DNA from 2 places in the Escherichia sp. MAL-1 genome. Region 1 is predicted to be linked to the other one. Evidence: predicted binding sites of a transcription regulator. Region 1 holds the regulator's gene; the other holds the start of a gene.
The links. The regulator sigma-54, encoded in region 1, starts transcription at its own class of promoters, with help from an activator protein. The targets are predictions, from matches to a motif close to GTTGGCACANNTTTCGCTNT.
Positions count from the first base shown of each region.

Region 1 (7,328 bases):
GCACAAGCGATGCATCAGGCCGGAAAACCGCTTGGTTTTATGTGTATTGCCCCGGCGATGCTGCCGAAAATTTTCGATTTCCCGCTGCGTTTGACCATCGGTACTGATATCGATACCGCAGAAGTGCTGGAAGAGATGGGCGCGGAGCATGTGCCCTGTCCTGTCGATGATATCGTGGTTGATGAAGACAATAAGATTGTCACCACCCCAGCATATATGCTGGCGCAGAACATTGCAGAAGCGGCGAGCGGCATTGATAAGCTGGTATCCCGCGTGCTGGTTCTGGCTGAATGAGTAAAAGCCGCTTAACGGTGTTTAGTTTCGTTCGCCGTTTTCTTTTGCGGTTAATGGTTGTCCTCGCCGTTTTCTGGGGCGGGGGCATCGCGTTGTTTAGCGTTGCGCCTGTTCCCTTCTCAGCGGTAATGGTCGAGCGACAGGTCAGCGCCTGGCTGCATGGCAATTTTCGTTACGTGGCACATTCTGACTGGGTCAGTATGGATCAAATCTCGCCATGGATGGGACTGGCGGTGATTGCCGCAGAAGATCAGAAATTTCCTGAGCACTGGGGCTTTGATGTCGCTTCCATTGAGAAAGCCCTGGCGCACAACGAGCGCAATGAAAACCGTATTCGCGGTGCATCAACGATTTCTCAGCAGACAGCCAAAAATCTCTTTTTATGGGATGGGCGTAGCTGGGTACGAAAAGGGCTGGAAGCTGGATTAACGCTGGGGATAGAAACGGTCTGGAGCAAAAAGCGTATCCTGACGGTTTACCTGAATATCGCCGAATTTGGCGACGGTGTGTTTGGCGTCGAAGCTGCGGCACAACGTTATTTCCACAAACCCGCGAGCAAACTTACCCGATCGGAAGCTGCATTACTGGCAGCTGTATTACCTAATCCACGTCGTTTCAAAGTCTCCGCGCCATCGGGCTACGTGCATAGCCGTCAGGCGTGGATTTTACGGCAGATGTATCAGTTAGGCGGTGAGCCGTTTATGCAACAACACCAGCTGGATTAAGCTTCGCGCGAAGTGAGGGCCAGCGTTTTGCTCTCACGAGGTTGCAGATCTTTCTGCAGGGCAATAGCCAGCGCCGGTTGGGCGATAAATCGTTTCCATAACCGCTCTTGCTTACGCAGACAACACCACTTCGACCAGGTTGCCAGTGGAATCAATGTGCTTTCACCAATGTTGTCGCAGACGACGGGGATAACCTCTGACTCACTGATGCGATGACAGAGGATATTCTGCGGCTTCAGCGACATCGTCACGATACGGTTATCCTGCAAATAACGCTTCAGCTGTTTCAGTAACTGGCGCAGTTGTGCAACGTCTTCTTCGTAACGGCATTGTTCAGCAAATTCGGTCAGCGTAATGGAGGGCTTGCCGTCGAAATCGGCAATCACATCGTAGACATAACCGGTTCCGCAATCCGTCTCAACGGTACCGTGATAGCGCGGTATTCCACTCCAGTCTTTTAACCGACGACCAAGATGCGCGTAATACTTTAACTCACGGCGGATCTCTTTATCGCCACCATCGCCACGATGGTAGACAATCTTGATACAGCGTTGGGCATCTTCCGGATGCGCATAACATTTCCGATGTCTTCCGGTGCCCAGGGGACTTTGTTCAGATAAGCGAATCATGCCATCTCCTGGAAATATTTTCTGACGATCTCCAGTATGGTCGATTAACTTAAACAAAACCTAAACAATGCTTCTTAAGGTTTTCTTAAGGTTCTTCTGAAAGTGAAAAGCGCACAAAATGTACAAATGACGTTGATTGAGAACGATTTCAGTACGCGCTTTTCTTATTGCCGGGGGAGCTTGAAGGGATTTGAATGTCAAAGTGATGAAGATTAATCTTCATCAAAACCAGAGTTAAAGAGGGCGATAACGGCGGCCAGTGCTTCCTCTTCTTGTGGACCGGTCGCTTCAACTTCAATCTGCCGTCCTTTGGCAGAATCCAACATCAGCAGCGCAATAACGCTGTTGGCTTCAGCCTCGGTGCCTTCGTCATTACGTAACAGCACTTCAGCGTCAAAACCCTGCATTAATTCAAACAGCTTCATTGCAGGCCGGGCATGCATGCCCAGCTTGTTTGTGATTTCAACAGTTTGCTTGACGGTCATGGTTTACGTTTTTCCAGCGTACGATGGCGTGACTGGACGTTTTTACCGCGCGAGCGGAAGTAGTCAGCCAGTTGCTCTGCAATATACACCGAACGGTGCTTCCCGCCGGTACAACCAATGGCGACCGTCAGGTAGCTACGGTTGTTGGTTTCCAGCATAGGTAACCATAGCTCAAGATAGCTTCGCGTCTGGTAGATAAAATTGTGTACTTCTGTGTGGCGGTCGAGGAACGCGGCGACAGGCTTATCAAGACCTGTCATTGGACGCAGTTTCGGATCCCAGTGCGGGTTCGGCAAGAAGCGCACGTCAAAGACGTAATCTGCATCGATAGGGATACCGTGTTTGAAGCCGAAAGACTCAAAGACCATTGTCAGTTCGCGTTCACGTTTACCCAGCAGACGGGTACGCAGCATTTCAGCCAGCTCGTGAACGGACATTTCTGAGGTATCGACAATCAGATCCGCTCGCGAACGCAGAGGCTCCAGCAGATCGCTTTCTTTGTCGATAGCACTTTCCAGCGACAGGTTTTTGCTGGAAAGCGGATGCAGTCGGCGCGTGTCACTGTAACGACGAATTAAGGTATTACGGTCGGCATCCAGGAACAGTAGTTGCGGTGAGAAAGCGTCAGGCAGGTTACTCATCGCCTGTTCGAATATTTCTGGTGACTCCGGCATATTACGAACATCAATGCTGACGGCGGCAGAAATCTCGCGATCGGCCAGGGTTCGAGCCAGATCAGGTAACAACACTACGGGAAGGTTATCCACGCAGTAAAAACCCATATCTTCCAGCGCACGCAGGGCGACAGATTTACCTGAACCTGAACGTCCGCTGACGATCATCAGTACCATGTACTGTTTCTCCTCACAACGTCTAAAAGAGACATTACCGAATAACTACGCTTCATCCGGAGTACCTTCGGTATCCGTAATGATTTGATATAGCTCTTCATCGCTCTGGGCTGCGCGTAAACGGCGGCAGATGGTTTTGTCCGCCAGACGTTTCGCCACCAGCGACAGAGTATGCAGGTGCGTTTTAGTTTGGTCTGCCGGCACCAGCAGGGCAAAAAGTAAGTCCACCGGTTGGTTGTCGATGGCATCGAAAGCTATAGGCGTTTCGAGCTGAACGAAAACGCCAACGGCACGCAGAGTATCTTCTTCCAGTTTGCCATGCGGAATTGCAATACCATTGCCGATACCGGTACTGCCCATTTTTTCCCGCGTCAGGATAGCTTCAAAAACCACCTGAGGCGGCAGGCTAAGTTGTTTCGCCGCCAGCTCGCTGATGATTTCCAGGGCGCGTTTTTTGCTCTGACAGTGGACGCGGCTTCGCGTACATTCCCTGTTAAGAACACTGCTAAGCTGTAGAGTTGTATCATTATTTGTCATAATTTCACCTAAGAACCTGCCCACTCAAACAGTGGAACAGGCTCGGAGCATTAACCGTACAAATGGCCCGTTGTGCCGCACAACAGGCCGCCATGCACATGCTAATTGCCCGGACAATTAGTGTTGTTTCAGTTTATCTTTATGTTTGGTCAACTGGCGTGCCAGCTTATCAATTAAGCCATCAATGGCAGCGTACATGTCCTGACCTTCCGCGCTGGCATGAATTTCACCACCGTTTACATGCAGTGTTGCATCTGAGGTGTGGGTGACTTTCTCCACTTTCAGAACAACATAGACCTGGTTGATTCGGTCAAAATATTGCTCAAGTTTGGCAAATTTGGCTGTAACAAATTCGCGCAGTGCCTCGGTGATCTCGACGTTATTTCCGGTAATGTTGAGCTGCATAGTGTCTTCCTTATCGGTTGGGTCAAACGAGTTGTTTACGCTGGTTTGACGGCGGAATGGATAAAGACTCTCGGTACTTCGCAACAGTGCGGCGTGCCACCATGATACCTTGTTCCGACAGCAAAGAGGTTAACTTGCTGTCGCTCAACGGTTTCGCTGGGTTTTCCGCCGCGATTAATTTCTTCACCAGCGCACGAATCGCCGTGGAGGAAGCTTCGCCGCCGCCCTCGGTATTGACGTGACTGGAAAAGAAATACTTCAGTTCAAAAATGCCTCGTGGACTATGCAGGTATTTTTGCGTGGTCACGCGAGATATCGTCGATTCATGCATTTCGACAGCCTGGGCGATATCGGCCAGTACCATCGGTTTCATATATTCTTCGCCTTGCTCAAAGAAGGCTTGCTGCTGTTCAACGATACAGCGACTCACGCGCAGTAGCGTATCGTTACGGCTTTCCAGACTCTTGATCAACCATTTGGCATCCTGCAGATTGCTGCGGATAAACTGGCTGTCACCATCATTGCGAGCGTTATTGCACATCGAGGCGTAGTGCTGGTTGATTTGCAGACGCGGAATGCTGTCACTGTTGAGTTCTACTGTCCAGTGACCGTTATGCTTACGCACCAGCACATCTGGAATGACATACTCAGGTTCGCCAGTCTGGATCGACTGCCCGGGGCGCGGATCGAGCGACTGGATCAGATTGACGGCTTCTTTCAGCACATCTTCTTTCAGACGCGTGACGCGCATTAAAGTGCGGAAGTCGTGATTGGCTAACAGATCGAGATGATCGCTAATGATCAATCTGGCCTCTTCCAGCCACGGCGTGGTTTTATCGAATTGGGAGAGTTGGATTAGCAGGCAGTCACGCAGATCTTTTGCCGCTACACCGACCGGATCAAACCGTTGGATCCGCTTAAGGACGGCTTCAACCTCGTCGATGTCGATCTCTTCATCGCCCATACTTTCGAGAATATCTTCCAGCGGGACAGTCAGATAACCGGTGTCATCAACGGCATCGACGATAGAGGTAGCAATAGCGCGGTCAGTGTCGGAAAACGGTGTCAGCTCGACCTGCCACATCAGGTAATCCTGCAAGGTCTGCGTCGTTTCGCCCTGATAGACCGGCAGCTCATCGTCAATGTAGTCACCGCTGGTGCCGGATGGTGTACCAGCGGTGTAAATGGTGTCCCAACTGGCATCGAGCGGCAGCTCTTCCGGCATCTCTTTTTGTTCGAGCGCGTCGGCGGTGTCCAGCGTTTCACTGTCTTGCGTTTCGCGGGTGTCGATTTCTTCATGAGTGTCGATTTGCTCAAGCAGCGGATTACTCTCCAGCGCCTGCTGTAGCTCCTGCTGAAGTTCCAGCGTCGACAACTGCAACAGACGAATTGCCTGTTGGAGCTGTGGCGTCATCGCCAGTTGTTGGCTAAGCCTGAGTTGCAAACCTTGCTTCATGTTCAGAATCGTACTCTCCTGCTAAAACGTCGCAAACTTCTACCCTATCAGAGTCTGAAGTCTTCCCCAAGGTATACACGCTTAACGTGTTCGTCTTGTAAGATTTCTGTAGGCGTGCCGTGGGCGATCAAATGCCCCTGACTGACGATATAAGCGCGTTCACAAACCGCCAGTGTTTCACGCACGTTGTGGTCAGTGATCAGCACGCCCAGGCCGCTGTCGCGCAGGTGCTCAATGATGCGTTTAATGTCGATAACCGAGATCGGGTCAACCCCGGCAAACGGTTCGTCGAGCAGAATAAATTTCGGATTCGCAGCCAGTGCGCGGGCAATTTCTACACGGCGACGTTCACCCCCGGAGAGTGACTGCCCCATGCTGTCACGCAGGTGCTCAATGTGAAACTCTTCCATCAGCTCGTTCGCGCGGTCTTCACGTTGTTCAGCAGACAAGTCGTCACGAATTTGCAGTACCGCCATCAGGTTATCGTAAACGCTGAGGCGACGGAAAATGGAGGCTTCCTGTGGCAGATAGCCGATACCGCGGCGCGCGCGTGCATGCAGTGGCAGCAGACTGATATCGTCATCATCAATAATGATGTTGCCCGCATCGCGCGGCACAATGCCTACAACCATGTAGAAAGTGGTGGTCTTACCGGCACCGTTTGGCCCCAGCAGACCGACGATTTCCCCGGAGTTGACGGTCAGGCTGACGTCTTCTACCACGCGACGGCCTTTATAGGCTTTTGCAAGGTTCTTTGCAGTTAATGTTGCCATAACGAATTAATTACCCTTCTTCTGTGCCGGGGTCTGGCCTTTGTTGTTTTTATCCTGCAGCTGCGACGGCACCAGAACGGTGGTTACGCGCTTGCCTTTGTCGCTGAAAGCCTGCATTTTCTGCTCTTTCACCAGGTAAGTGATCTTATCGCCCTTAATGTTGCTATCGACCTGCTGCAGATAAGCATTACCCGTCAGAACGACAAAATCTTTTGCCAGTTCGTAGTGCATCTGGGAAGCGTGACCTTCAACGGGTTTACCGTTGTCCTGCATCTGGTAGAACGTTGCCGGTTTACCGTAGCCGTCAATCACTTCTTTACCTTGTTCGCCGCCCGGACGGGTAACGACCACTTTGTCGGCATTAATTTTGATGGTGCCCTGGGTGACGATGACATTACCGGTAAAGGTAACCACGTTGCCTTGCATATCAAGAGATTGCTGGTCCGATTCAATGTGGATCGGCTGATCAGTGTCTCCGGTTACGGCAAATGCCGGAATGCTGGCGGCCAGAAGTGAGCTGGCAAGCACAAGATTAAGGCTGAGTTTGTTTGTTTTGAATTTCATAGGATGTTCTAACCTTTTCAATCAGCTCGGCGTTCTTGCTGCGTAAGTTGCCGCGCATTTTCAGACCGCTGGAGTTAAATGTTGTTCCGTATAACGTGACGAGGTCTTCAGAGGTAACATCCTGCGTCACCAGATTGATCTGCGCGTTATCCGTCGTGATTCTGCGAAGTTGAGAGTCCGGCACAAGTGCGTTGACTTCAACGTGTCCATATAAATAGAGCATCCGGTCATTGGTCAGCTTGGCTTTATCTGCTTTTACGGACCATGTCGGGATTTTATCCTTATCAAACGTGGTAAGTACCGGCTGCGTAAACCACGAAACGGCCTGATCGGAATAATATTCAACGTGTTGAGCAATCAATCGATAGCTTAGTGCCCCTTCTGGGTTATAGACGAGCGTGTCCGTATGCTCGCTTTTATAGGTGGGATCATTGTTGTTGACGACCACCTGGGCGGTATCGTCTTTTTCGGCCATATTAATGCCGATCATCACCAGAACCGCCAGTGATAGCACAATGATAACCCAACGTCTGGCTTTACTCATATCGATTGCCCTTTGGCTTCATCCAGTTTGCCCTGCGCCAGGAGTAATAAGTCGCAAACTTCGCG
Region 1 covers NZ_CM129609.1:528,285-535,612, forward strand. The annotation lists gene elbB (isoprenoid biosynthesis glyoxalase ElbB) at 1-294, shown strand, start outside; gene mtgA (monofunctional biosynthetic peptidoglycan transglycosylase) at 291-1,019, shown strand; gene yrbL (PhoP regulatory network protein YrbL) at 1,016-1,648, opposite strand; gene npr (PTS phosphocarrier protein NPr) at 1,861-2,133, opposite strand; gene rapZ (RNase adapter RapZ) at 2,130-2,984, opposite strand; gene ptsN (PTS IIA-like nitrogen regulatory protein PtsN) at 3,030-3,521, opposite strand; gene hpf (ribosome hibernation promoting factor) at 3,639-3,926, opposite strand; gene rpoN (RNA polymerase factor sigma-54) at 3,949-5,382, opposite strand; gene lptB (LPS export ABC transporter ATP-binding protein) at 5,430-6,155, opposite strand; gene lptA (lipopolysaccharide ABC transporter substrate-binding protein LptA) at 6,162-6,719, opposite strand; gene lptC (LPS export ABC transporter periplasmic protein LptC) at 6,688-7,263, opposite strand; gene kdsC (3-deoxy-manno-octulosonate-8-phosphatase KdsC) at 7,260-7,328, opposite strand, start outside.

Region 2 (7,328 bases), 630 kb from region 1:
CAACGTCATTGGCTGTGCCGCAAATCGCCAGCTTGCCGATATTACCGCCAGGGAAGAACAGCGGGTCAATAACGTAACTGTCGGTGGAGAACGCCAGACGGTCGCCTTCCGCTACCAGCTGCGCCAGATCAAGACGTGCCTGATCTTCCTGCTCTGCCAGCCACGGGTTGGCAAAGGCTTCCATAAACAGGCTGTTGATTAATTGCTGCATCGCCTGGCCGCCGCTACCGTGGGCGAGTTGGATATTATTCACGCTTCACTCTCCTGCTGACGATACTGATACCACGCGGCGCACGCTCCTTCGGAGGAAACCATCAGCGCACCAAACGCGGTTTGAGGATTACAGGTGTTACCAAACAGCGGGCATTGATGCGGCTTACATTTGCCCGTTAATACCTCACCACAACGCGCGCGCGGGTCATCGCAGACCTGCTGCGGTGCCGGGCGGAAATGTGCTTCGGCATCGAATCGTTGATAATCCGGCGTCAGGTGCACGCCAGAAGATTCAATCACGCCTAAGCCGCGCCATTCGCTGTCGCCGTTGACACAGAACACATCGGCAATCGCTTGTTGCGCCAGCAGGTTACCGGCATCCGGTACCACTCGACGATACTGATTCTCTACCTTGCTGTGGGCCGCTATTTTCTGCTCCACCAGCATCACCACGCCTTGCAGTAGATCAAGGGGTTCGAAACCAGCGACCACCAGCGGACGATGAAAATCGCTGGCGATAAAATTATAGGCATCAGTGCCGATAACCATACTAACGTGGCCCGGCGCGAGGAACGCGTCGATACCGTTATCCGGCTGTTCCAGCAAACTGCGCAGCGTCGGGATAAGCGTAATGTGCTGGCAGAAGAAGTAAAAATTCTGCACATCACGCGCTTTCGCCTGTTGCAGAGTGATAGCGGTGGTCGGCATAGTGGTTTCAAAACCTAAGCCGAAGAACACCACTTTGCGGGTTGGATTCTCCTGCGCCAGTTTCAACGCATCCATCGGCGAGTAAACGATGCGCACATCGGCACCGCGTGCTTTTGCCTGCAACAGCGATCCCTGTTTCCCCGGCACGCGCATGGCGTCGCCAAAGGTACAGAAGATGACTTCCGGATGGCTGGCAATCTCCACGCAGGTGTCGATTCTACCCATCGGCAGTACGCACACCGGGCACCCCGGACCGTGGATAAACTCAACGTTTTCCGGCAGTAACTGGTCGAGGCCGAATTTAAAGATAGCGTGGGTATGACCGCCACACACTTCCATAATCCGCAGAGGGCGTTCGGCGGTGTAAGAGAGATGTGAAGCACGTTCGCGCAGATGCTCAATTAACTGCATCACCTGTTCCGGCGCGCGATATTCATCAACAAAACGCATTATTTTTCCTCGCCATACAACAGCGCGCCGACATCCGGCTCAACGTCAAACATGTTTTGTAAGGCGTCGAGAGTGTCGCGTGCTTCGGCTTCATTAATTACGCTCATGGCAAAGCCAACGTGTACCAGTACCCACTGGCCCACGCGCGGCTGACCGTTTTCATCGCAGCTGCCGACTAACGTTAAATCGACATCGCGCTGAATGCCGCAGACGTCGACTTTCGCCTGGTTGCCGTCAATGGTGCGGATCTGGCCGGGAACGCCTATGCACATCGCTGTGTCTCCAGCCAGTTCAGCCACTGGTCCATCCCTTCGCCGCTGGTGGCGGAAATAAGGATGATTTCAATTTCTGGATTGATTTCGCGGGCGCAGGCGATGCACTTTTCAACGTCAAAGTTGAGATACGGCAACAGGTCAACTTTGTTGAGCAGCATCAGCGAGGCGGCGGCAAACATATGCGGATATTTCAGCGGTTTGTCTTCACCTTCGGTAACGGAAAGCACCGCCACTTTGTGTTTTTCACCGAGATCGAAGCTGGCCGGGCATACGAGGTTGCCAACGTTTTCGATAAACAGAATACCGTTATCGTCCAGTGGCAGACGCGGTGCGGCGTCGGCAATCATCTGTGCGTCAAGATGGCAGCCTTTACCGGTGTTCACCTGAATCGCTGGTGTGCCGGTAGCGCGAATGCGTGCGGCATCGTTCACGGTTTGCTGGTCGCCTTCAATAACTGCGCACGGAACGCTGTCTTTCAGGCGCATTAGGGTTTCCGTCAGCAGGGTGGTTTTACCGGAACCAGGGCTGGAAACCAGGTTGAGCACCAGTTGCTTGCGGGCAGCAAAGCGCGCGCGGTTGCGTTCAGCCAGACGGTTATTTTTGTCCAGCACGTCAATTTCGACTTCCAGCATCCGACGCTGGCTCATGCCCGGTGCGTGAGTGCCCGCTTCGCCATGACCGTAATGCAGGTCGCCTTCTTCAGTCTGGCTGGGGGTAAATTCAGGCGCTTTAATGCCGGTGATTTTCATCTTCGGGCGTGCCGCCGGGGCAAATGGCGCGCTACGAAACGCGGAATGAGGGTTATGTTCATCACCCTCGATATACAGGTTGCCTTCACCGCAACCGCATGTTGTACACATCGCTCACTCCTGGTCTATTTCTATCCGCCGAATCTGTAAACCGTCGTCTGCCACAATCTGCAGCATGTCACCATGACACTGTGGACAGCGGCGGACGCGCTGGGTCAGTAGCGTCACATACTGTTGGCATGTTTCACACCAGCATTCGGCCTCTTGTTCTTCGAGGTGCAGTTTACAACCTTCCGCCACGCTGCCGCGGCAAACCAGATCAAAACAAAAGGCAAGAGAGCTGGTTTCGACACAAGAAAATGCGCCAATTTTGAGCCAGACCCCAGTTACGCGTTTTGCGCCGTGTTTTGCGGCCTGCTGTTCGATCAATTCCAGTGCCCGTTGGCAGAGGGTTATTTCGTGCATATCGCCTCCCATTAACTATTGCCAGCTACAAGCAATAATTGTGCCAGTGTTGATTATCCCTGCGGTGAATAATGTCGATGATGTCGAAATGACACGTCGACACGGCGACGAAATTCATCTTTAGCTTAAAAATCTCTTTAATAACAATAAATTAAAAGTTGGCACAAAAAATGCTTAAAGCTGGCATCTCTGTTAAACGGGTAACCTGACAATGACTATTTGGGAAATAAGCGAGAAAGCCGATTACATCGCACAGCGGCATCGTCGCCTACAGGACCAGTGGCACATCTACTGCAATTCGCTGGTTCAGGGGATCACGTTATCGAAAGCGCGCCTGCATCACGCCATGAGCTGCGCGCCGGACAAAGAACTCTGTTTCGTCCTTTTTGAACATTTTCGCATTTACGTCACCCTGGCGGATGGCTTTAACAGCCACACCATCGAGTATTACGTCGAAACAAAAGATGGCGAAGACAAACAGCGGATTGCGCAGGCGCAACTGAGCATTGACGGCATGATTGATGGCAAGGTCAACATCCGCGATCGCGAACAGGTTCTGGAACACTATCTCGAAAAAATCGCTGGCGTTTACGACAGCTTATACACCGCCATTGAAAACAATGTGCCGGTGAATTTAAGCCAACTGGTAAAGGGACAAAGCCCGGCAGCATGAGCTGAGGCTTTGCCCGTTTTGCAGGCGTTACGCCTGTTTGGGGATGGGCGTGTCGATGAGTGTCGAAAATGACATTTCATCGGCATGTTTTCGTCAAAAATGACAATCACCTGAGGAATGCCTGGTGAATCGTTTTGTAATTGCTGACTCCACGCTCTGTATCGGCTGCCACACTTGTGAGGCCGCCTGTTCAGAGACGCATCGCCAGCACGGCCTGCAATCAATGCCGCGCCTGAGAGTGATGCTGAATGAAAAAGAATCTGCGCCGCAGCTCTGTCACCACTGTGAAGATGCACCCTGCGCGGTGGTCTGCCCGGTTAACGCCATCACCCGCGTTGATGGGGCCGTGCAGTTGAATGAAAGCCTGTGCGTAAGCTGCAAACTGTGCGGCATCGCCTGCCCGTTTGGCGCAATTGAATTTTCCGGCAGCCGTCCGCTGGATATTCCGGCAAACGCCAATACCCCGAAAGCGCCACCGGCACCGCCTGCTCCGGCGCGTGTCAGCACATTGCTTGACTGGGTGCCAGGTATTCGCGCGATCGCCGTCAAATGTGACCTTTGTAGCTTTGATGAACAAGGTCCGGCCTGCGTGCGGATGTGCCCGACTAAAGCCCTGCATCTGGTGGATAACACCGATATCGCCCGCGTCAGCAAACGTAAGCGTGAGCTGACTTTTAACACGGACTTTGGCGATCTCACCTTGTTTCAGCAGGCTCAAAGTGGAGAGGCTAAATGAGCGCAATTTCCCTGATCAATAGCGGCGTGGCGTGGTTTGTCGCCGCCGCTGTTCTGGCATTTCTCTTTTCTTTTCAAAAAGCGTTAAGTGGCTGGATAGCCGGAATTGGCGGCGCGGTTGGTAGTCTGTATACGGCAGCCGCGGGCTTCACTGTACTGACTGGCGCGGTTGGCGTGAGCGGTGCGCTGTCGCTGGTAAGCTACGATGTGCAAATCTCTCCGCTTAACGCGATTTGGCTGATTACGCTCGGTCTGTGCGGTCTGTTTGTCAGCCTCTACAACATTGACTGGCATCGCCACGCGCAGGTGAAGTGCAACGGCTTGCAGATCAATATGTTGATGGCTGCCGCCGTCTGCGCCGTCATCGCCAGCAACCTCGGCATGTTCGTGGTAATGGCCGAAGTCATGGCCTTGTGTGCGGTGTTCCTCACCAGCAACAGCAAAGAGGGCAAACTGTGGTTTGCGCTGGGGCGTCTTGGCACTCTGCTGCTGGTGATTGCTTGCTGGCTGCTGTGGCAGCGTTATGGCACGCTGGATCTGCGCCTGCTGGATATGCGTATGCAACAGCTGCCGCTCGGTTCCGATATCTGGCTGCTCGGTGTGATTGGCTTTGGCCTGCTGGCCGGGATTATTCCGCTGCACGGCTGGGTGCCGCAGGCACATGCTAACGCCTCTGCGCCAGCTGCCGCGTTGTTTTCTACGGTAGTCATGAAAATTGGCCTGCTGGGCATGTTAACCCTGTCACTGCTTGGCGGTAATGCACCGCTGTGGTGGGGGATCGCGCTGCTGGTGCTCGGCATGATCACCGCGTTTGTCGGTGGTCTGTATGCGCTGATGGAGCACAACATCCAGCGCCTGCTGGCTTACCACACCCTGGAAAATATCGGCATTATCCTGCTGGGGCTGGGCGCTGGCGTAACGGGTATCGCGCTCGAACAACCGGCACTGATTGCTCTTGGCCTGGTCGGTGGTCTGTACCATCTGCTTAACCATAGCCTGTTCAAAAGCGTACTGTTCCTCGGGGCGGGGAGCGTCTGGTTCCGTACCGGTCATCGCGATATCGAAAAACTCGGTGGTATTGGCAAGAAAATGCCGGTTATCTCCATCGCCATGTTAGTCGGGTTGATGGCAATGGCTGCGCTGCCGCCACTGAACGGGTTTGCCGGGGAATGGGTTATCTATCAATCCTTCTTCAAACTGAGCAATAGCGGCGCGTTTGTTGCCCGTCTGCTGGGGCCGCTGCTCGCTGTGGGTCTGGCAATTACCGGTGCGCTGGCGGTGATGTGTATGGCGAAAGTCTATGGCGTCACGTTCCTCGGCGCGCCGCGTACCAAAGAAGCCGAAAACGCCACCTGTGCGCCGCTCCTGATGAGCGTAAGCGTAGTGGCACTGGCGATTTGCTGCGTAATTGGCGGTGTTGCTGCGCCGTGGCTGCTGCCGATGCTCTCTGCTGCTGTACCTCTGCCTCTGGAGCCTGCTAACACCACCGTTTCTCAACCAATGATCACATTGCTGCTGATTGCCTGCCCGCTGCTGCCATTCATCATTATGGCGATTTGCAAAGGCGACCGCCTGCCGTCACGTTCCCGCGGTGCGGCCTGGGTGTGCGGCTACGACCATGAAAAATCAATGGTGATTACCGCTCACGGTTTTGCCATGCCGGTGAAACAGGCGTTTGCGCCAGTGCTGAAACTGCGCAAATGGCTGAATCCGGTGTCGCTGGTGCCGGGCTGGCAGTGCGAAGGTAGTGCGTTGCTGTTCCGCCGGATGGCGCTGGTTGAACTGGCGGTACTGGTGGTGATTATTGTTTCACGAGGAGCCTGAGAATGAGTGTTTTATATCCGTTAATTCAGGCGCTGGTGTTATTTGCCGTTGCGCCGCTGCTCTCCGGTATTACCCGCGTGGCGCGCGCCCGTCTGCATAACCGTCGTGGGCCGGGTGTGTTGCAGGAGTATCGTGACATTTTCAAACTGCTGGGCCGCCAGAGCGTTGGCCCGGATGCCTCCGGCTGGGTGTTCCGCCTGACGCCGTATGTGATGGTGGGCGTCATGCTGACTATCGCTACTGCGCTGCCGGTGGTGACCGTCGGTTCTCCGCTGCCGCAACTGGGTGATTTAATCACCTTACTGTATCTCTTTGCCATCGCGCGTTTCTTCTTTGCCATTTCTGGTCTGGATACCGGTAGCCCGTTTACCGCTATCGGCGCGAGCCGTGAAGCGATGCTTGGCGTGCTGGTCGAACCGATGCTGCTGCTTGGTCTGTGGGTTGCCGCACAGGTTGCCGGTTCCACCAACATCAGCAACATCACCGACACCGTTTATCACTGGCCGCTGAGCCAGAGCATCCCGCTGGTACTGGCGCTTTGTGCCTGTGCGTTCGCCACCTTTATCGAAATGGGCAAACTGCCGTTCGACCTAGCGGAAGCCGAGCAGGAGCTGCAGGAAGGCCCGCTCTCTGAATACAGCGGCAGCGGCTTTGGCGTCATGAAATGGGGTATCAGCCTGAAACAGCTGGTGGTGCTGCAGATGTTCGTCGGCGTATTTATCCCGTGGGGACAGATGGAAACCTTCACCGCCGGTGGGCTGCTGCTGGCGCTGGTGATTGCCATCGTCAAACTGGTGGTCGGCGTCCTGGTTATCGCGCTGTTCGAAAACAGCATGGCCCGTCTGCGTCTTGATATTACTCCGCGCATTACCTGGGCTGGGTTTGGCTTTGCATTTTTAGCGTTCGTCTCCTTGCTGGCGGCGTGATTAAAGAGAGTTTGAGCATGTCTGAAGAAAAATTAGGTCAACATTATCTCGCCGCGCTGAATGAGGCATTTCCGGGCGTCGTGCTGGACCACGCCTGGCAGACCAAAGATCAGCTGACTGTCACCGTAAAGGTGAACTATCTGCCGGAAGTGGTGGAGTTTCTCTACTATAAGCAGGGGGGCTGGCTGTCGGTGCTTTTTGGTAACGACGAACGCAAACTGAATGGTCATTACGCCGTTTATTACGTGCTGTCGATGGAGAAGGGCACCAAGTGTTGGGTAACGGTTCGTGTCGAAGTTGACGCCAACAA
Region 2 covers NZ_CM129609.1:1,153,344-1,160,671, forward strand. The annotation lists gene hypE (hydrogenase maturation carbamoyl dehydratase HypE) at 1-253, opposite strand, end outside; gene hypD (hydrogenase formation protein HypD) at 250-1,371, opposite strand; gene hypC (hydrogenase 3 maturation protein HypC) at 1,371-1,643, opposite strand; gene hypB (hydrogenase nickel incorporation protein HypB) at 1,634-2,506, opposite strand; gene hypA (hydrogenase maturation nickel metallochaperone HypA) at 2,510-2,860, opposite strand; gene hycA (formate hydrogenlyase regulator HycA) at 3,072-3,533, shown strand; gene hycB (formate hydrogenlyase subunit HycB) at 3,658-4,269, shown strand; gene hycC (formate hydrogenlyase subunit 3) at 4,266-6,092, shown strand; gene hycD (formate hydrogenlyase subunit HycD) at 6,095-7,018, shown strand; gene hycE (formate hydrogenlyase subunit HycE) at 7,036-7,328, shown strand, end outside.
Region 2: the regulator sigma-54 is predicted to act here: its motif matches at 3,018-3,037, upstream of hycA (formate hydrogenlyase regulator HycA).